Regions from separate parts of the Rhizobium cerradonense genome, predicted to be linked through region 2. Evidence: riboswitches for the same ligand, from Rfam matches in the RefSeq annotation. Region 2 holds a riboswitch; the other holds the start of a gene.
What was found. A riboswitch is a leader RNA that binds a small molecule or an ion and turns the genes downstream of it on or off. The one in region 2 is predicted to bind cobalamin.
Positions count from the first base shown of each region.

Region 1: it holds a riboswitch for cobalamin, as region 2 does, so the genes downstream of both, PH547_RS07660 (aromatic ring-hydroxylating oxygenase subunit alpha) here and PH547_RS03195 (DUF1636 family protein) in region 2, are expected to answer to the same signal.

Region 1 covers NZ_JAQJCK010000003.1:19,877-29,870, forward strand. Annotated here, with positions in the region: gene PH547_RS07630 (DNA translocase FtsK) at 1-2,750, shown strand, start outside; gene PH547_RS07635 (MOSC domain-containing protein) at 2,830-3,381, opposite strand; gene PH547_RS07640 (FAD-binding oxidoreductase) at 3,434-4,864, opposite strand; gene PH547_RS07645 (L-threonylcarbamoyladenylate synthase) at 4,899-5,873, opposite strand; gene PH547_RS07650 (DUF6656 family protein) at 5,931-6,542, opposite strand; gene PH547_RS07655 (ACT domain-containing protein) at 6,643-7,056, shown strand; cobalamin riboswitch at 7,273-7,476, shown strand; gene PH547_RS07660 (aromatic ring-hydroxylating oxygenase subunit alpha) at 7,579-8,823, shown strand; gene PH547_RS07665 (FAD-binding oxidoreductase) at 8,826-9,914, shown strand; gene PH547_RS07670 (glycoside hydrolase family 25 protein) at 9,975-9,994, opposite strand, start outside.
Region 2 covers NZ_JAQJCK010000001.1:649,247-659,240, reverse strand. Annotated here, with positions in the region: gene PH547_RS03210 (SfnB family sulfur acquisition oxidoreductase) at 1-198, opposite strand, end outside; gene PH547_RS03205 (RBBP9/YdeN family alpha/beta hydrolase) at 393-992, shown strand; gene PH547_RS03200 (FAD/NAD(P)-binding protein) at 1,359-2,774, shown strand; cobalamin riboswitch at 2,994-3,210, shown strand; gene PH547_RS03195 (DUF1636 family protein) at 3,319-3,732, shown strand; gene PH547_RS03190 (ABC transporter ATP-binding protein) at 3,743-4,522, shown strand; gene PH547_RS03185 (ABC transporter substrate-binding protein) at 4,536-5,495, shown strand; gene PH547_RS03180 (FecCD family ABC transporter permease) at 5,561-6,571, shown strand; gene PH547_RS03175 (DUF924 family protein) at 6,647-7,207, shown strand; gene PH547_RS03170 (mechanosensitive ion channel family protein) at 7,378-9,994, shown strand, end outside.

The DNA of each region.
Region 1 (9,994 bases), on a different contig from region 2:
CGCCAAAACCTGTCGTGGAGGCCTTGCAAGCCAGCACGGCGGCAAGCGGCCCCATCATGCCTGTCACGCCGCACGGGATCTCCGCAGAGGAGCTTGCCTCGCCCGGCTGGCAAAACGCCTTCCTGATGGGACCGAACGTCCGTTTCACCCGCACGCGCGAGACCGAGATCATCAGCCGGCGTCCGCCCGTGGAACCTGCGCCCACCTCGGCGCCCGCGGCCGTCAACCACGCCGCAATGCGCGTCATTGAGCCGCCGGTGCCCGAATCACATGGCTCTATCGATCGTCCGCAGATGGACCAGTCGGCAGAATTCCAACTGCCGCCATGGGAAGACATGCCGTTCGTGGGTGAGACCTTCAAGCCTACCGTAATTCAGAAATCTCCGGCGATGCAGCCGGACGCATTGGAGATGACCGTCATCGCTACCGCATTCCATAGAGCTCCCGCGATCGCGCTGGATGCCTCCTCGTCGCTGCCGAAAGTTGAAGAATCAGTCGCCGCGCCTGTGGTCGAATCGCGGCTTGCCCATCTCTCGGATTTCGCCTTCTGGGACGCCATGCCCTTCGATGGTGAATTCCTCTCCGCCATCAAGGGCAAGCCGGTCCAGCCGATGCTCGTTCCTGAGATCCAATCTGAGGTCGAATCGATCGTCGCGAAATTCCGCGTCGTCGAATGCCGCCGCCCGTCGCCTGCCGTAGACTCACCGCTACAGACCGAAATTTTAACGGCCGTTGCCTCCGCCGCACCTGCTCCGGCTATGGAGCCGGCCCCGGTCGGCGCATTCGTGATGGACGAGCTTGCCGCGCTCGAAGCTGCGGTACTGGCGCCCTTTGTGCCGGCCTCGATCGAGGCCGCAGCGCCGGTCGAAGCGGACGCAAAGGTGACGGAACCTGTCGCGTTCATCCCGCCCGCCTTCGTCACCGCAGTATTTGCCGGTGAGGCAGAGGCCATTGTCGAGGTTCAGCCGGCTGCGGCTCCGAGCCTGCCTTCTCCGGCTCCGGTCATGGTCGTCGCGCCGATACCGGTTCGCACGCCGGCGCCGGCTGCGGCCGCTCCCATGGTTGAAGCAAAGCCGGTCATTCCCGCCGTCGAAGCTGCCAAACAGCGTCTGATCGATCCGCCGCCGTCGCAGATTACACCGCGCAGGGCTAATGCCTTGGCTCTTCCGGAATGGCGGCCGATCGCCCGCAGCGGTGAGGGTGAATATGAGCTCCCGCCCCGCGAACTGCTGCAGGAGCCTGCCGCCCGGACCGGCGTGATCATGACGCAGGAAACGCTGGAGCAGAATGCCGGCCTTCTAGAAAGCGTGCTCGAAGACTTCGGCGTCAAGGGCGAGATCATCCATGTCCGTCCAGGTCCTGTGGTAACGCTCTATGAATTCGAGCCGGCCCCCGGCGTCAAATCCTCGCGCGTCATCAATCTCGCCGACGATATCGCTCGCTCGATGTCGGCTCTGTCAGCCCGCGTCGCCGTCGTTCCCGGTCGCAATGTCATCGGCATCGAACTGCCGAACGTCACCCGGGAGACCGTCTATTTCCGCGAAATGATTGAGTCCGCGGATTTCGAGAGGAGTGGCTACAAGCTGGCGCTTGGCCTCGGCAAGACGATCGGCGGCGAGCCTGTCATTGCCGAACTCGCCAAGATGCCGCATCTGCTCGTCGCCGGCACCACCGGTTCGGGCAAGTCGGTCGCCATCAACACGATGATCCTGTCGCTGCTCTATCGTATGACGCCGGAGCAATGCCGCCTGATCATGGTCGATCCGAAGATGCTCGAACTCTCCGTCTATGACGGCATCCCGCATCTGCTGACCCCGGTCGTTACCGATCCCAAGAAGGCCGTCATGGCGCTGAAATGGGCTGTGCGCGAGATGGAGGATCGCTATCGCAAGATGTCGCGCCTCGGCGTGCGCAATATCGACGGCTATAACAGCCGCGTCGCTTCCGCCCGTGAAAAGGGCGAGACGATCCATGTCATGGTCCAGACCGGCTTCGACAAGGGCACGGGTGCCCCGATCGAAGAACAGCAGGAAATGGACCTGACGCCGATGCCCTATATCGTCGTCATCGTCGACGAAATGGCCGACCTGATGATGGTTGCCGGCAAGGAAATCGAAGGCGCGATCCAGCGTCTGGCGCAGATGGCGCGCGCCGCAGGCATCCACCTAATCATGGCGACGCAACGTCCCTCGGTCGATGTCATCACCGGTACGATCAAGGCAAACTTCCCGACCCGCATCTCCTTCCAGGTGACCTCGAAGATCGACAGCCGCACCATCCTCGGCGAGCAGGGCGCTGAGCAGCTCCTCGGCCAGGGCGACATGCTGCATATGGCCGGCGGCGGGCGCATCTCGCGCGTCCATGGTCCCTTCGTTTCGGATGAAGAGGTCGAAAAGGTCGTCGCACATCTGAAGACTCAAGGGCGGCCGGAATATCTCGATACGGTCACCGCCGACGAGGAAGAAGACGACGAGGAAGAAGACACGGCTGTCTTCGACAAGGGCGCCATCGCCTCGGAAGACGGCGACGATCTCTACGAACAGGCGATCAAGGTGGTCATGCGCGACAAGAAGTGCTCGACCTCCTACATCCAGCGCCGCCTCGGCATCGGCTATAACCGCGCTGCCTCGCTCGTCGAGCGCATGGAAAAGGACGGTCTGGTCGGCCCCGCCAACCATGTCGGCAAGCGTGAGATCATCTCGGGCAACCGCAATGGCGGCGGCAATTCGGGCCAAGACGATTTCGATTGATCAAGCAGGCTGCAAGGCTAGCGCGACATGAGAGCGGCATAACGAGGCGGCTTTCCAACGGAAGGCCGCTTCTTTTTTATCAGACGCGCTCGAGCTTGATATGCGGCAGCGGCGGCAGCTCGACGCGGATGGCGTCATCGGGTTGCACGCGGCCACCCTGCGAGACGATACCCATGATGCCAGCCTTGCGGATCAGACCTCCATCGGCATCTTTATCGAGCACCGCATGCAGCAGGCCCTTCTGGAAATCGTCGATTTGCTTGCACGGGTTGCGAAGCCCAGTCACTTCCACGATCGCTTCCTCGCCGATATGCAGGCGCGCCCCTTGAGGCAGGGAAAGTAGGTCGATCCCTCGGGTCGCTATATTCTCGCCCATGTCGCCCGGAGCAACAGAGAATCCCTTTTCTGTGAGTTCGTCGAACAGCTCCTCGTGGATAATATGCACTTGACGCAGATTGGGTTGCGTCGGATCGACCGCGACGCGCGAGCGATGCTTTACCGTCACCCCCATATGCGCGTCGCCTTCCACGCCGAGCCCCGTCAGCAGTTGAATGTGATCCTTGTTCTGCTTGCTGAAACTATGCACGCCGCTGCTGCTGACTGACGTCACATATACGCGTTTGTCGCCCATGCCGAACCCTTCCATAGCGTGTTGCTACCCGTTTAAGGCAGCCAACCGGCTCTCAGATCTTGAGGACTTTTCCCGGATTCATGATCCCTGCCGGGTCGAACGCCGTCTTAATCCGGCGCATCAGATCCATCTCGATTTCAGGGCGGATCGAAGCCAGTTCGTCGCGCTTCAATTGCCCGATGCCGTGTTCGGCGGAGATCGAGCCGCCATGTTGCAGCACCAGCCCGTGCACGATCTTGTTCATTTCGCGCCAGCGGCCGATGAACTCCGCCTTGTCCGCTCCCACGGGCTGCGAGATGTTGTAGTGGATATTGCCGTCGCCCATATGGCCGAAAGCGCAGATGCGGGCGCCGGGCATGGCGGCCATCACTGCCTTCTCCGCCTCGTGCATGAATTTCGGGATCTGCGCGACCGGCACGGAGACGTCGTGTTTGATCGAGCCGCCCTCCGGCTTCTGCGCGTCCGACATGCTCTCGCGCATGTGCCACAGCGCCTTTCGCTGCGCCTCGGAATTGGCGATGGTCGCATCCTGAATCAGGCCGGCCTCGTAACCTTGCTCCAGCAGCGTCGTCATCATCCTCTCGGCGGTCTCGGCCGAATCCGATGTGGAGATATCGATCAGCACATACCAGGGATGCACTGTTTCCAGCGGATCGCGCACGCCCGGAATATGGCGAGCGGTGAACTCGACGCCGATGCGCGGCATCAGCTCGAAGCCGGTCAGCGCCGGGCCGCAGAGGCTGGCCGCATTCTTGAACAGTGTCAGTGCGTCTTCGGTCGATTGGATACCGGCAAAAGCCACCTGATGGCCAAGCGGTTGCGGGAAAAGCTTCAGCACCGCGCCGGTGATAACGCCGAGCGTTCCCTCGGCGCCGATGAAGAGGTCGCGCAGGTCGTAACCGGTATTGTCCTTCTTCAGCCGCCGAAGACCGTTCCAGATTTCGCCGGTCGGCAGCACCACTTCAAGGCCGAGGCAGAGCTGGCGCATATTGCCGTAGGCAAGAACGGCCGTGCCGCCGGCATTGGTGGAGAGATTGCCGGCGATGCGGCAGGAGCCCTCGGAGCCGAGCGACAGCGGAAACATGCGGCCATGCTCTTCCGCCGCTTTCTGCACATCAGCCAGGATGCAACCACCATCGACGATCATGGTATTGCCGACCGGATCGATGTCGCGGATGCGGTTCATGCGCTCCAATGAGAGGATGATGTCAGAGCCGCCCTCGCGTGGTGTCTGGCCACCGACAAGGCCGGTATTACCGGTCTGCGGCACGATGGCCGTGCCGGTCTCGCTGGCGAGCTTCAGGATTGCCGAAACCTCTTCTACCGAGCCCGGCTTCAGGAGCAGGGGCGATGCGCCGCGATAGAGCCCGCGATTTTCGATAAGATGCGGTGCGATCTCCGCAGGGTCCTGCACGGCATGCTTTTCGCCGACGATCGCGGCAAAGCGATCCAGAAGGGCGGAGGAGGGGGCGGAGCTGCTCATGGCGTGTCCTTTGCCGATGTGTCTTTGACCGGATTTACTCTCTGGGCGCGGCCGCGCGGCGCAGGCGGTCGTTGATGGCTTCGCCGAGGCCTTCGTCGGGAATGCTGGAAAAGGCGATCATTGCCGCGCCGCTGCCATCGGCGCGTTTCATGAAATCGAACAGATTGGCGGCGGCTTCCGCAAGATCGCCGGATGGGCTGAGATCGAGCACCATGGCCGCGTTCTCCGCACCGGCAATGTCCGGTCGCCCAAAACGGATCAACGCCTCGCCCGGTAAAACAGCAGTCGCATCGAGCCGCACCGCAGCACCTGGCGCATAGTGCGAGGCAAGCATGCCTGGCGCTTCAATGGCCGGCGAGGCGCCGTTCTTGCGCTTGAGCGGCTGACCTGCGATCCGCTCGATCTCCTCAGCCGCGAGGCCCCCCGGCCTCAGCAGGCGCATCTCCCCGTCCTCAACCTTGACGATCGTCGATTCAACGCCGACAACCGAAGCGCCGGCATCGAGGATGAGTGTAATCCGTTCGCCGAGATCGTCATGAACATGATCGGCGCTGGTGGCGCTGATCTTGCCGGACGTATTGGCGCTGGGGGCGGCGAGCGGCCGGCCGAAGGCGCGGATCAGCTCGCCAGCAAAACCCTGCGGCACACGGATGCCGATCGTATCAAGCCCCGCGGTCGCCAGCGGATGGATATCGCTTTCCGGCCGCAGCGGCAGCACAAGGGTCAACGGACCGGGCCAGAAGGCTTCGGCCAGCTTCCGCGAGATCGGGTCGAAGATCGCATGGCGTTCCGCCATGGCGAGATCGCTCATGTGGCAGATCAGCGGATTGAAGCGGGGCCGCCCCTTGGTCTCATAGATGCGGGTGATAGCAGCGGGATTGGTGGCATCGGCGGCAAGCCCATAGACCGTCTCGGTCGGCAACCCGATCGGCAGCCCCTCGGCAAGCGTTTCCGACGCCGCAGCTATAGCCGTTTCGGGATCCTGGAGAATGTCTATGTGTCGCGCCATGGCCTGACCGTTGTAGTTCAGGCCGTTCTTATGCTTTTCAAGTTTGGGGATCAATGATCAAAGCTGGCGAATGATGTCGCGGAGCTGTTCGTTGCGCGCGCCAAGCAGCAACACGTTGCGGATGGCGATCTGCGGATCGTGTGTGTGGAAGAGTACGCCGTTGCCTCGGACCTCGCGGTTGATCGTCAGTTTCTTTTCCGGCGATTCCTGATCCGGCAAGACGGCGACGGCAAAATACATCCGCGAATATTTCAGGCTGATATTTTCGAAGAAATTGTCGTTCTGCCCGATGCGGGCAAAGAAGTTGGCGATGTAGAAGGCCCAGCTCACCTCTTCATACTGCGCAAATTGCGTTCGCGCCGCAGTGACATGGCAATAACCGAGATGCGGCGTGTCCTTCAGCGTGTGATGGAAGATCAGCTTCGGAAAACGAATCGATTGGTGAAAGCTGTTCAGCCGATCGTGGGTCTTTTCGCCAGCATTCCGCAGCTTATTCGCCGTGCGCTCGGCCACTTCCTCATAGCTGAGATAGCGCCGCTCTTCGGCCAGCCAATGCGCCCTGTCGCGGGTGATGCGGCCGGTGCGCAGGAATTCGCTATGGGAGGCCGCCGGCAATTCCGGTTCCGGTTCGGCGGGCTTCTTGGCGTCGAAATATCTGAGCTTGGCCATGGCGGCACTCTCGGTATGGGTATGGATAGCAGTTAATAGATCGCCTAGCTTGAGCCGGGCTTAAGCGCGCCACGCTGGGATGTTTGGAAGGATCAGAGCCATGCCGGGTATCACCGAACTCAAACTGCTGATTGCGAGCATGAAGCCAAATCTCATTGAAGGCGAATTCGTCTTTTGCTGCGTGCCGCCTTCAATGCTGACAGACTATATCCATTTGAAGCCGATCGGAATGTTCCACGAAAAAGAGGGAATGACGCTGATCCTTCCGATCGAGGCCGCCCGGCAGGCGGGGCTTCCGGCTGAACCCGCCATGCGAATGATTAGCCTAGACGTCCATTCCTCGCTGGAGGCCGTGGGCTTGACGGCGGCCTTTGCTATGGCACTCGGAAGCGAGGGCATCAGCGCCAATGTCGTTGCGGCCTATTATCATGACCATATCTTCGTGCCGATCGCCGATGCCGAGCGTGCCATGGCGGCATTGAAGGCGCTCTCCGCCGGACAAGATCGTCCCTAAAATTCATCGCCCATCGCTCTGTCGCAATCAAGATAAAGCGTCATGGAGCGCAGAATGGTTCACACGGACGATCGTCTTGCCGGGACCGAGCTAATAGTTTGAATTGGTTCGTATTATCGCGACAAAATTCGCGTCATTTCCAAGCTTCATCTCACCTGTCGCCAATTTCGAAGCCGATGTCGCATTGCAGCAGAGCGACGCGTGAGGCGGGAGCTATGATGACCTCAATCTCAAGGTGCCGTCTATTAGGGAGGCGGAGAATTGGGAAGCCGGTCAAAATCCGGCGCTGCCCCCGCAACGGTGGTGGAGTGAGGCATGGCAGATAAAGCCACTGGGTCGAGAACAACCTGGGAAGGCGCCATGGGGTCCTCTTGAGGACCGCTCCAGAGCCCGGAAACCAGCCTTGGGGACGACAGATTTCACTGACCGCGGCGGGCAGTCGGGGGGTAATGCGTTGGGCTGTTTAAGGCCGGCCGGTGCATGTCCTCTGCCTACTGCCTGGTATTGCACGAGGATAGGCACATGGATATCGGCACCGACGTTTTGCGACAATTGAAGAACCGCCGCCAGGGTTTCAGCCTGGAGCAGGCCTTCTACACCGACCCCGATTATTTCAAGCTCGACATGGAGATGATCTACTATCGCGACTGGCTGTTCATCGGCCATGATTGCGAAGTGCCGCGGGCCGGCAATTATTTCACGGTCCAGGTCGGCGATTATCCCGTCGTTATCGTCCGCGGCCGGGATCAGGTCATCCGCGCCTTCCACAATAGTTGTCGCCACCGCGGCTCGCGTGTCTGCGCATCCGAGCGCGGTTCTTCGGCCAAGCTTGTCTGCCCTTACCATCAGTGGACCTACGAACTCGACGGTTCGCTGCTCTTCGCCCGGCAGATGGCGGAGGATTTCGACAAGAGCCAGTTCTCCCTGAAGCCGGTTCACTGCGAGAGCGTCGGCGGCTACATCTTCATCTGTCTGGCGAAAAACGCCCCGGATTTCTCCCCGGTCCGCGCCGCGATCGAGCCTTACATGGCGCCGCATCGCATCGGCGAGACGAAGGTCGCCTTCCAGAGCACCATTATCGAAAAGGGCAATTGGAAGCTGGTATGGGAGAACAATCGCGAGTGCTATCACTGCGCCGCCAATCATCCGGAGCTCTGCCGTACCTACCCGGAAGCGCCGACCATCACGGGTGTACAAGGTGCGATGAACGATCCCCTCATCACTGAGCACTGGCAGCGCTGCGAAGCCGCCGGCTTGCCGAGCCAATTCAAGATCGCACCCGATGGTCAGTTCCGCGCCGCCCGCATGCCGCTGATCGAAGGGGCTGAAAGCTACACCATGTCCGGCAGGCGCGCCGTCAAGCGGCCGCTATCGCCTGACGTCACCATCAACAATATCGGTGCGATGATCCTGTTCCATTACCCGACAACGTGGAACCATCTTCTCGGCGACCACGCCATTTCCTTCCGCGTGCTGCCGATCAGCGCCGAGGAAACCGCGGTCACCACCAAATGGCTGGTGCATAAGGATGCGGTAGAGGGCGTCGACTATGACCTCGAGGAACTGACCCATGTCTGGACGGAAACCAACGATCAGGACCGTCGCATCGTCGAGGAAAATGCCTTCGGTATACGCTCGCCGGCCTATGAGCCCGGCCCCTATTCGGAACTCCACGAGGGCGGCGTCATGCAGTTCGTCGAGTGGTACTCGAATTTCATGATCAACCGGCTGCAGGGCGATCAGGCCAAGCTGTCGGCGGTTGCCTGAGTATGAACATGACCATCTCTCTCCGTCATCAGCACCTGGATCAGATGCAGCCATGGAGCGACAGGCAGCATCTGCTCGAATGCCTGTCGGCAACGCCGGAAGCGCCCGATGTGATGACCTTCACATTCCGCTCCGACAAGGATAATTGGTTCCGCTATCTGCCGGGCCAGTTCGTAACCCTGGAACTGCCGACGGCGCCCGAGCCGGTCATGCGCACCTACACGCTTTCCTCGACACCGTCGCGGCCCTTTTCCGTGGCCGTCACGGTGAAGGCGCAGAAGGACAGCATCGGCACGCGCTGGATGTTCGAGAACCTGAAGCCCGGTATGCGCATCAAGGCTTTCGGCCCGCTCGGCGATTTCAGCCACATCCGTCATCCCGGCGAAAAATATCTCTTCGTTTCGGCCGGCTCCGGCATCACGCCGATGATGGCGATGACGCGCTACATGGCCGACACAGGGCCCTTGTCGGACATCACCTTCGTCAATTGCTCGCGCAGCCCCGCCGACATCATCTTCCGCTCGGAGCTGGAATATCTCGCCCGCTTCATGCCGAACCTCGATCTCGGCTTCATCGTCGAAGGCTGCGGCCGCACCGATCTCTGGTCGGGGCTGAAGGGCCGCATCGACAAGGCAAAGATCGGACTGCTCGCGCCAGATTTCATGGAACGCACCATCTTCTGCTGCGGCCCTGAAGTCTTCATGGATGCCGTCCGCTCCATGCTGGAAGCCCACGGCTTCGACATGGCGCGCTACCATCAGGAAAGCTTCCAGCCGGCGCAGGCGGCAACGCCGCTGGCCGAAGTCAGCGATGACGCGTCGATGGACGCGGCGACCTCGATCCGCTTCACCATGGCCGGCAGGGATGTCGCCTGCGCCCCAGGCCAGACGATCCTGCAGGCCGCGCGCGGCGCCGGCGTACGCATCGGTGCTGCCTGCGAATCCGGTCTCTGCGGCACCTGCAGGGTGATGAAACTGTCGGGCGAGGTCGAGATGAACCATAATGGCGGCATCCTCGACGACGAAATCGACGAAGGCTACATTCTGGCCTGCTGTTCGCGGCCTAAAACGGATGTGCAGATAGAAGCCTAAGCCTTTTGAATCGAGACTACTTATCCGCTATCGGGCGGCTCCCGCCCGATAGCGGATGCGCTAGAAATCCTGATAATTCA
Region 2 (9,994 bases):
CGTGGTGATACCGAGCAGGCCGGATTGCGACAGGGCCTCCAGCTCCTCGTAGGGCAACACCCGGTTGATGTCGCGGTCGCTTGCCTGCTGTGCAAATTGGATGGCCAGCGATCGCGCGATTTCCAGCGCTTCCTCGTCGCTTTGAATGCGGTGTGCGAGCGGTCTGGTGCGCTCGTGCAACTGTGAAACAGTTCCCATTCATAACCCCATCAACGATGGCATATCAGTGACTTAGCTGTGCGAAAGCGCTATGATCGTAATTTCTATAGATCTACTATACAATAGATTTTCTTTGCTTATCCAGATTTCGCTATCCGCCATAATAGGCACCGAATGGAGAAATTGTAAGCGGGCGGCTCAATGCAGCCATCGCTCGCATCCAGGAGAGCGCCGTGGTCGCGACACTGATCCTTCCGGGTTTAAACGGCTCCGCCGAGGGGCATTGGCAGCGCCACTGGGCGCGCGATAAGACCTCTGCGGCCATCGTCCGTCAGGCTTCATGGTCGAGGCCGGTGCTGGAACACTGGTTGGCGGCGCTGGAGAGAGAGTTGGGGCGGGTGGAAGAAGCCTGGCTCGTCACGCATAGTCTCGGATGCCTGCTTGCCGCAAATCTCGCAGATCGCCCCGCCGCCCGGCATGTGAAAGGCGCTTTTCTTGTGGCTCCCTGTGATCTCGACCGGACGGAGAGGCTGCATCCCGGCGCCATCGATTTCGGCACAATGCCGACTAAAGCTCTGCCATTTCCGAGCTTTGTCGTTGGCAGCCGCGATGATCCGTACATGGATTTCGTCGAGCTTCGGCATCATGCCGCGCGATGGGATAGTGAGCTTCATGATCTCGGCCATGCCGGCCACATCAATATCGCCAGCGGTTTTGGCCGATGGGAGCAGGGCTTCCAACTCTTTTCCGCGTTCACGAAGGGGGTCGAGGATCGGCAATTCAGGCGGGCAAGACCACCGTTGCACGACGTCCTGTGCGGGGCCATGCCATAAGCGTCGTCTTCCATGAAAAATGCGGTCGCAAGAAAGCGCTTGCTACCGGCGCATTTTCGCGCTTTCATATACGACTAAATAAGTAGACAATAGCGACAATGACATTTGTCGAGCCGTCAATGGCTCGATGTGTGTGCAGGTTGACGAAGGCAACGGGCTTCCTAGCTTGAATGGGAGCCCGCCCAGAGCATCCCGTCAGGTAGAGGGATGCCCCTGTTCAAGAACCAGAGCGTCCAATGCGTTTACGACGCGCGGCGCTCTAGCGGCCAAGCGTTTGATGGCCGCGAGCTGTGTGCGGGTCACAGGCAAAGTATCAGCGTGCCCTTAGAAAAGCATGATCGACCACCTCTTGCCCCAGGAGTTGATATGACGGTTCAGGGACTTTTTTCTGCCAGGGCAAATGCCTCGGCGCAGGCCTATGCGATGCCGCGCATCGCTGTCATCGGCCGCGGCTTTTCCGGCATGATGACGGCGATCGCCTTGATGAACACGGTGCGGACGCCCTTTCATCTGCAGCTCTTCGACCCCAATTCCAGCGTCAGCGGCGGTCAGGCATTGGCTTCCGGCCATAGCAGCGAAATCCTGAACAGCCGTGTGCGCGATCTCTCGGTTTCCGCTGGCGATCCCGATGATTTCAACGATTGGCTCTGTAGCAATGCCGCGTTCCGCAGTGCCGTGCCGGCGGCCATACCGGGCTTTTTGCAGATATTCGTCCCCAAAAGCATTTTCAGCGACTATGTGTACCAGCGCTTTTCCGAGGCATTGTCCTCGCGGCGGGATATTGCGGTGCAGGTCAGCGGCGAGACGGTGATCGGCCTTCGCCGCAGCCATGGCGACCGCTTTTTGGTGGAGAGCGGCGGCGCCGTCTATCCCCCGTTCGACACCGTGGTCCTGGCGACTGGTTACGGCATTGCCGATCACGAGCCGCAGAGCGGCGAACCGGTGGCGACGCCGACGACGGTCCGCGCCCGCCGCCTAGTGTCGCGCCCGCATACGGTCTTGCTCGGTAGCGGTCTGCGCGTCGTGGACCGGCTGCTGCAGATGCGCGACAACGGCTATGATGGGCAGATCACCATCGTTTCGAGACACGGCTTTCTGCCGCAGAGCCACACCCGCAGTAATGCCGATCCGGTCTTTCCTGCAGAAGCAATGCCCGGCAGTCTCAGCGAGATTGTGCGTTTTATCCGGCGGGCTTGCGAGAATGCGGAGGCGAGCGGGCAAAGCTGGCAATCCGTCATGAACGGCCTGCGCAAACATGCGCGCTCCCTCTGGCGCTCGCTGCCGGCCGGACAGAAGCAGCAATTCAACCGCCATCTGCGCGCCCTTTACGACAGCCATAGAAACCGTCTGCCGGAGGCTCTGTATGTCCGGCTGAAGCAGGAGTTGGCGGAGGGCAACACGCTGTCGCGACGCGGGCAATTTCTACGGCGCACGCCGACCGGGTTGATGCTGAAGCCGGCCGGTCAGCAGGGCGCGGAGCAGATCTATGCCGACGAGGTGATCGATTGCCGCTGTCGGGAGCCTCATCTTGAGACGCCATTGATGCGGAGCCTGATCAACGCGGGCCTCGCCACACCGGATGAACTCGGTCTTGGCCTTGCTGTCGAAGCAACGGGCGCGCTTTCCACAGATGGCCGCATAATCGAGGGACTTTTCGCCATCGGCCCGCTGGGGCTCGGCAGCCTGCCGGACATCGATCTCGTGCCCGAGATCGTCACGCAGGCCTATGCGGCCGCCGAAGGCGTGGCGGCCCGGTTCTATCCGCAGTGCAAGGCGGTGTGATTGGGATTTTTGTCGCTCGCCTAAGCTCGGAGGCGAGGTCATTTGCCATGTTCAACAGCCCTTATGAATACGAGCTTCGGCCTCATCGCCATGCCTTATTTTTTGATTGAAATTAGTAACGTAATAACATAACAAATGCGCTTACCATTCACGCGAACCGGAATTCGGGGACAAGTGCAGACCTCAATGACACTACCATTGCTCGCTTTGATTTTCTGTGAGATGAACCATACCGATGGTGCTGCCGCCGGAATCATCCGGAGGGCGGCTGAAAAGGGAACACGGTGCGGATTACCCATCAGGGGCCAAAACCGTGGCTGCCCCCGCAACTGTAAGCGGAGAGCGCGTTCGCGACATGCCACTGGCTTCATGCCGGGAAGGTGCGAACGGGCTGTGACCCGCGAGCCAGGAGACCTGCCATCGATGACGTCAACCGCAACGGACGGGGTGTTCCGATGGAAATTCAGTGGTTGGGCGACGGAGCATTCGCGTCCGCAGGCCCTATCTTGACTTTGCCTCCGGCGAGATCTCCGGGAGGCTTTTCATGGACAAAGCGAGAGAGCAGACGCATCGGATCACCGTATGCACGAATTGCCGTCACGTCGGTGCGCCATGCCGTCCCGGTCTTGATCTGCTGAAGCATCTACAGGCCGCCATTACCCAGGCTGGCGCGGCACTTTCCGACGATTTCAGTCTGGAGGGCAGCGTTTGCATGGCCGGCTGCGATCGGCCATGCACCGTCGCCTTCCAGGCAACGGCAAAGGCGACCTACCTCTTCGGCGACATCGCGGGCGAGGCGGATATCGGGGCACTCGTCTCCTTCGCCGAGCTTTACCGCGATCGGCCCGATGGCCTGACACGGGAAGGCGAACGCCCGAAAATGCTGGGCGGCAAGACATTGGCGCGCATTCCGGCTGCGATCGTTTCGGCCGAACGCCAAGCAACGCTCTTGCAGTAGGAGCGGGGTCATGCTGGAAAAATGCTTGCGACTGGAAGCTGACGGCGTCACCTGGGGCCCGCACAAGGGCAAGCCGATCATCCGAGACATCAGCCTATCCGTCAAAGCCGGCGATCGGCTGGCAATCATCGGCCCGAACGGGGCGGGTAAATCGACCCTGCTGCGCTGCCTCTATCGTGGTATCCGGCCGCAACGGGGTTGCGTGCGTCTCGACGGCATCGATCTCTGGTCGATCGGCCCGCGCGAGGCGGCGCAGCGTATCGCCGTCGTCCTGCAGGAGACGCCGGGCGATTTTCCCTTTAGCGTCCGCGATGTGGTGATGATGGGCCGCATTCCCCATCGCAAGGGCATGGCGCGTTGGAGCGAGGAGGATCATGCGGCGACCGCGGCAGCACTTGTCCGCCTGGAGCTCAAGGATCTGGCGCTCCGGCAATTCGCGTCGCTTTCGGGCGGCGAAAAGCAGCGGGTATTGATTGCCCGCGCGCTGGCGCAAGAGCCGGAGCTGATTATCCTCGACGAGCCAACCAACCATCTCGATATCCGTCATCAGCTCGAAATACTGGAGCTGCTGAAAGGCCTTGGTCGGACGATCATCACGACCTTGCACGACATCAATCTCGCCGCCGATTTCGCCACGCATGTCGCAGTGCTCGATTTCGGCCGTCTGAGCGGCCATGGCTTGGCAATCGAGGTTCTGACCGCCGAGCGCATCTCATCCGCATTCCGTGTCGAAGCGAGCCGTCAGGTCGTGGGCGACACATCCCATCGTTTTACGTTTTCTCTTCGATAATTTGGAGCCATCCATGTCTTTCCGCATGTCCTTGTCCGCTACCGCCTTGCTGCTCGGCACGTTCTTTGCCGGCGGTGCTTTGGCCGAGCCCGTCACCGTGCGTAGCTGCAATCGCGATGTCACTTTCGACAAGGCGCCGGAGCGCGCCGTTTCCAACGATGTCAACCTCACGGAAATGATGCTGGCGCTGAAGCTAAGGGATCGCATGGTCGGCTACACCGGGGTTTCCGGCTGGAAGACGCTGGATGAGAAGCTGCGGGACGGCATCAAGGAAATGCCGGAGCTGTCGCCGAAATATCCAACCAAGGAAGTGTTGCTCGGAGCCAATGCCGACTTTTATTTCGCCGGCTGGAACTACGGCATGAAAGTGGGCGGCGAAGTGACGCCGGAGACTTTGGCGCCCTTCGGCATCAAGGTCTATGAGCTCACCGAATCCTGCATCTTCGTCATGCAGAAGAACAAGCCGACCATGGACGACATGTTCGTCGACCTGCTCAATCTCGGCAGGATTTTCCGTGTCGAGGATAGGGCGGAGGCCCTAGTGGCGGATTATCGCAAGCAGCTTGGCGGTATCCAGGCGAAGATCAGCCGTGCCGAGAAGCCGACCCGTGTTTTCGTCTATGATTCCGGTGAGGAAAAGCCCTTCACCTCGGGCCGCTATGGCATCCCGACGGCAATGATCGAAGCGGCCGGCGGCACCAACGTCATGGACAATGTCGAAAAGAGCTGGACGGAGGTCTCCTGGGAGCCTGTGATCGAGAAAAACCCCGAGGTCATCGTCATCGTTGACTACGGCGAAGTCACGGCGGCCCAGAAGATCGCATTTCTGAAGAACAATCCGGCTTTCAAGACCATCGACGCGGTGAAGAACGACCGTTTCGTCGTACTTCCCTATGTCGAGGCCACGCCGGGACCGCGCAATATCGAGGCGATCGCAACGCTGGCGAAGGCTTTCCACCCGGAAGCGATGTAACGAACGACAATGCCGATCCGTCCAGTCGATCACTGAGCGGATCGGATCGCTTCCTGGATTTTCGCATGCGTATTGGCCTTCCCATTCTAATCCCTCTCCTGGTCGCTCTCCTCGCCATGTCGATCACGGCGGGCGTTTCCTTCGGTGCGGCACCGATCCCGTTTGCGACCGTCTGGTCGATCGTCGGCAACAAGCTGCATGCCAGCTTGTTTCCCGTCACCTGGTCGGGCGGACAGGAAAGCATCGTTTGGGACGTCCGTTTTCCGCGCGTCATTCTCGCGTTGCTCGTGGGGGCCGGGCTTGCGGTCACCGGAGCTGTGCTGCAGGCCTTGACGCGAAATCCGCTGGCGGATCCGCATCTTCTCGGCGTTTCCTCAGGTGCCGCTTTCGGTGCTATCCTGGCACTGCTGCATACGGGGCTCATCCTTGGGCTACTGACCGTACCCTTATTCTCCTTCGCCGGCGCGCTACTCGCGATCGCCGCCGTAGCGCTGGTGACCCGGCTGACGCGCTCGCAATCAGCCGACCGGCTGGTGCTGTCTGGCGTCGCCGTCGCCTTTGTCTTTACCGCGCTCGGCAATCTCCTGATTTTTCTCGGCGACCCCAGGGCGGCCAATACCGTTGTCTTCTGGATGCTCGGTGGTTTGGGGCTGGCGCAGTGGCAGCATCTGATCTATCCGGCCGGCGTGCTGCTTGTCTGCCTTGCCGTGCTGATGCTGAAATCACGGGAGCTCAACGCGCTTGCCATGGGCGATGAGACGGCAGCGACGCTCGGCATTGCCGTCTCGCAATTCCGCTTCATGCTGTTTGTTGTCACGGCGCTGCTGACGGGCGTCATGGTCGCTTTTTCGGGCGCGATCGGCTTTGTCGGACTGATGGTGCCGCATTTCGTCCGGCTTCTCGCCGGCGGCGACAACGTCCGTGTCGTGCCGCTTAGCGCCGCCTTCGGGGCACTGACATTGGTCTGGGCCGATATTGCTGCGCGGCTTGTCATGGCGCCGGAGGACATGCCGATCGGCATCGTTACCGGTCTGGTCGGCGGCATTGCCTTCATTCTGATCCTGCGAAAAAGGTGACCAACGGGCGGCGTTCACCATTGCCACCCGCCGCTCGTGGACCTATCTCCCGACGGGCATGCCGGGAGGGAGCGAATGGCCGCAGATCCGATTGTTTGTACGCCAGAGGAAGTGCTGAGCTTCTGGTTCGAGGAGTGCACGAGCGAGGATTGGTTCCGCTCCACCGTTGCTCTTGACGAAGAGATGCGCCGTCGGTTTCGCGACACGCATCTGGCATTGGCGGCTGGCGTGCCGGATCTGTGGTGCGTAACGCCCGAAAGCCGGCTGGCAGCGGTCATCGTCCTCGATCAGTTCGCCCGCAACATCTATCGCGGCACGCCGCTGGCCTTTGCGACGGATGGTTTGGCTTTGCAGGAGGCGAAAGAGGCTTTGCAGCTCGGCGCAGATCGAGGGATGCCGGCGGAACGACGGATATTCTTCTACTTGCCTTTCGAGCATGCCGAAGACCTGGCCGAACAGGATCGGTCCGTGGCACTTTTCCGTTCGCTCGGCCTTGAAGAGCAGATCGACTATGCGGTTCGCCATCGCGCCATCATCGCCGCCTACGGCCGCTTCCCGCATCGCAATGTCTTCCTTGGCCGGGTGTCGACAGAGGCTGAGAAAGACTATCTCGCCGAGCCTGGAGCAGGATTCTGAGGGAATAAAGGTGTAAATGCCTTTGTGTCGCCTTTCTTTGCCTTACAAGGCGTAGGCCAAGGGAATATGAAATTCGCAATCACAGTTTAGGAAGATCCGATCTTCCGTTTTTTCGTGCGGCGAATCCGTTTACTCGTCGCCGGCGACTTTACTGCGACGAGGAGCTTTGCTTGCGCCCGCTGAAACACCGTCTCCGTTTTTTGCCCGTGCTGCTTATGGGGCTGAGCGCAGCCATTGTTGCCGGCCCTTTGATGGGCGGGCAGGCTTTTGCGCAAAGCCAGCAGCAGGCACAACCGACGCAGCAACCGGAACAGCAGCCCGCAGGCCAAGCGCCGCAGTCGGCGCAGCTCGCCAACGGTTTGCTGGAGACTGCCGTTGCCGATCTCGCCAAGGCAAAGAAGGACTTCGCCTCGATCGAAGGTGACTCCAAGGAAGAGGGCGCTGATGACAATGCGCTGGTCGCCCTTTCCGGCCGGGCGGACGAGCTCAATCGCTCCGTAGCGGCGATTTCGGCGCGGTTGAAGCCGCGCACTACCGAGATTGACGCGCGCCTGACACAGCTCGGTGCGCCGCCCAAGGAGGGGCAGCCGCCGGAAGCCGCGATCGTTACCCAGGAGCGCGACCGTCTCAACGCCGAACGTTCGCAGATCAGCGCCGTGACTGTCGACGCCGACAATCTCGTTGCTGCGAGTAACCGGCTTGTGATGCAACTTGTCGAAGTGCGCCGCAAGCTGTTTGCCGAGACGCTGTTCAAGCGTACTGGCGTTTCCGCCACCACATTCGAGGATGCTGGAACGGCCTTTGTCAACGAGGGCGTAGAGTTCAGCACTGCCGTAACAAGCTGGATCGGCTTTGTCGTGAAGGCGAAGCTTGGGTCGCTTATGGCTGCCCTCTTCCTGTCGCTTGGTGCGGCGTTGATTTTTCTGTCCGGAGGCTACCGGTTGTTCCGCAGATATTATGTGCGGGACGAAAACATTGAAAATCCGCCCTATATTAGCCGCCTCTCGGTCGCCTTCTGGTCGACGCTGATCCGCACGCTGTCGCTGGTCGCATTCCTCGTTACGTCCTTTTTCTTCCTGTCGAATTTCAACGTGCTGCGGCCGGATATCGCGCCTGTCCTGGCCGCTCTCTTCGGCTTCATCGGACTGGTCTATTTCGTCGGCCGCCTGGCCAATGCCGTTTTTGCGCCCTTCAGGCCGCATTGGCGGCTCGTCAAGCTGTCCAACAAAGGTGCCCGCTCGCTGAGCTGGTGCATGCAGGCCATGGCCGTCGTCAACGGTCTTGATTATGTTTTCGACCGCATCAGCGAATCCATGGGATCGCCGGTTGTCGTCACGGTGGCGAAGAGCTTCTTTGCGGCTCTGTTGATCGGTCTTATTCTGATTGCCGCCTCCTTCGGTTCGCCGATCCTTGCAAAGAACGGCAATCCCGATGCTCCAGGCCGTCGTTGGCCGCATGGCATGGCGATCATCCTTCGGGTGCTCGGTACATTGCTGATCTTCACGGCTTTTATCGGCTATGTCGGCCTGGCGCGCTTCATTGCAACGCAGTTGATCGTCACCAGCGCCGTTCTGGCGACCATGTATCTCGGCTTCCAGCTCGGCAAGTCGGTGTCGAGGCAGGGCGTTTTTGCCGAGACGATCATTGGACGTTTCCTCGAAAGCCGTTTCGCGCTCGGCGACGTTGCGCTCGATCAGGCTGGTCTCGGGGCCGGCCTTGCGACCTATGCCGTCGCGCTTATGACCGGCATTCCGCTGATCCTGCTGTCCTGGGGATTCCATATCCAGGATCTGGAGCTGATTGCCTATCGTCTGTTCACCGAAATCCGCATCGGCAACATGTCGATTTCGCTGGTCGGCATTTTCGCTGGCGTTCTGCTCTTTGCCGGCGGTTATCTCGTGACGCGTTGGTTCCAGCGCTGGCTGGACAGCAACGTCATGGCGCGCGGCCAGGTGGACTTGGGTGTCCGCAACTCTGTGAAGACCGGCATCGGCTATCTCGGCGTAGCGGTGGCGTCTATCATCGCCATTTCGGCTGCCGGCATCGACCTGTCGAGTCTGGCGCTCGTCGCCAGCGCGCTCTCGGTCGGTATCGGTTTCGGCCTGCAGAATATCGTGTCGAACTTCGTCTCGGGCCTGATCCTGTTGGTCGAGCGGCCCTTCAAGGTCGGCGACTGGATCGTCTCGGGTACCTCGGAAGGCATCGTCAAGCGCATCTCGGTACGCGCCACTGAGATCGAAACCTTCCGCAAGCAGTCGATCATTGTGCCGAATTCGGAGCTGATCAACGGCTCCGTCGGCAACTGGACGCACCGCAACCGCTTGGCGCGCTCTGAAATCCCGGTTTCCGTCAGCTTCGATGCCGATCCGCAGAGGGTGATGGACATTCTGCTGGAGCTGGTGCGCGACATCCCGAAGGTGCTCAGAAATCCCGAGCCGCATGTCGAATTCCTGCGCATCGGTCCGTCCTCGCTCGATTTCGAAATGCGCTTCTATCTCTCCGATCTCTCCGACGGCATGGAAATCCGCAACAATCTGCGCATCGATATTCTGAAACGGTTTCGGGCGGAGGGGATTGCTATTCCCTATCCGCATCAGGAGCTGCACATCGTCCGCGACAGCAAGCGCGGCAGGCAGACCGATCTGCTGGCGACCACCAATCTGGCCGACTCCGCAGATGGGCCGGAAGTCGTCAATGAAGATGTCGTGAAAGACATCGCTCCGCAGGTCGAAGAGGAACTGCCGGAGCCGCTGGAGGTCAGGAGCGGCACTCGTCGTCGCGGCAAGG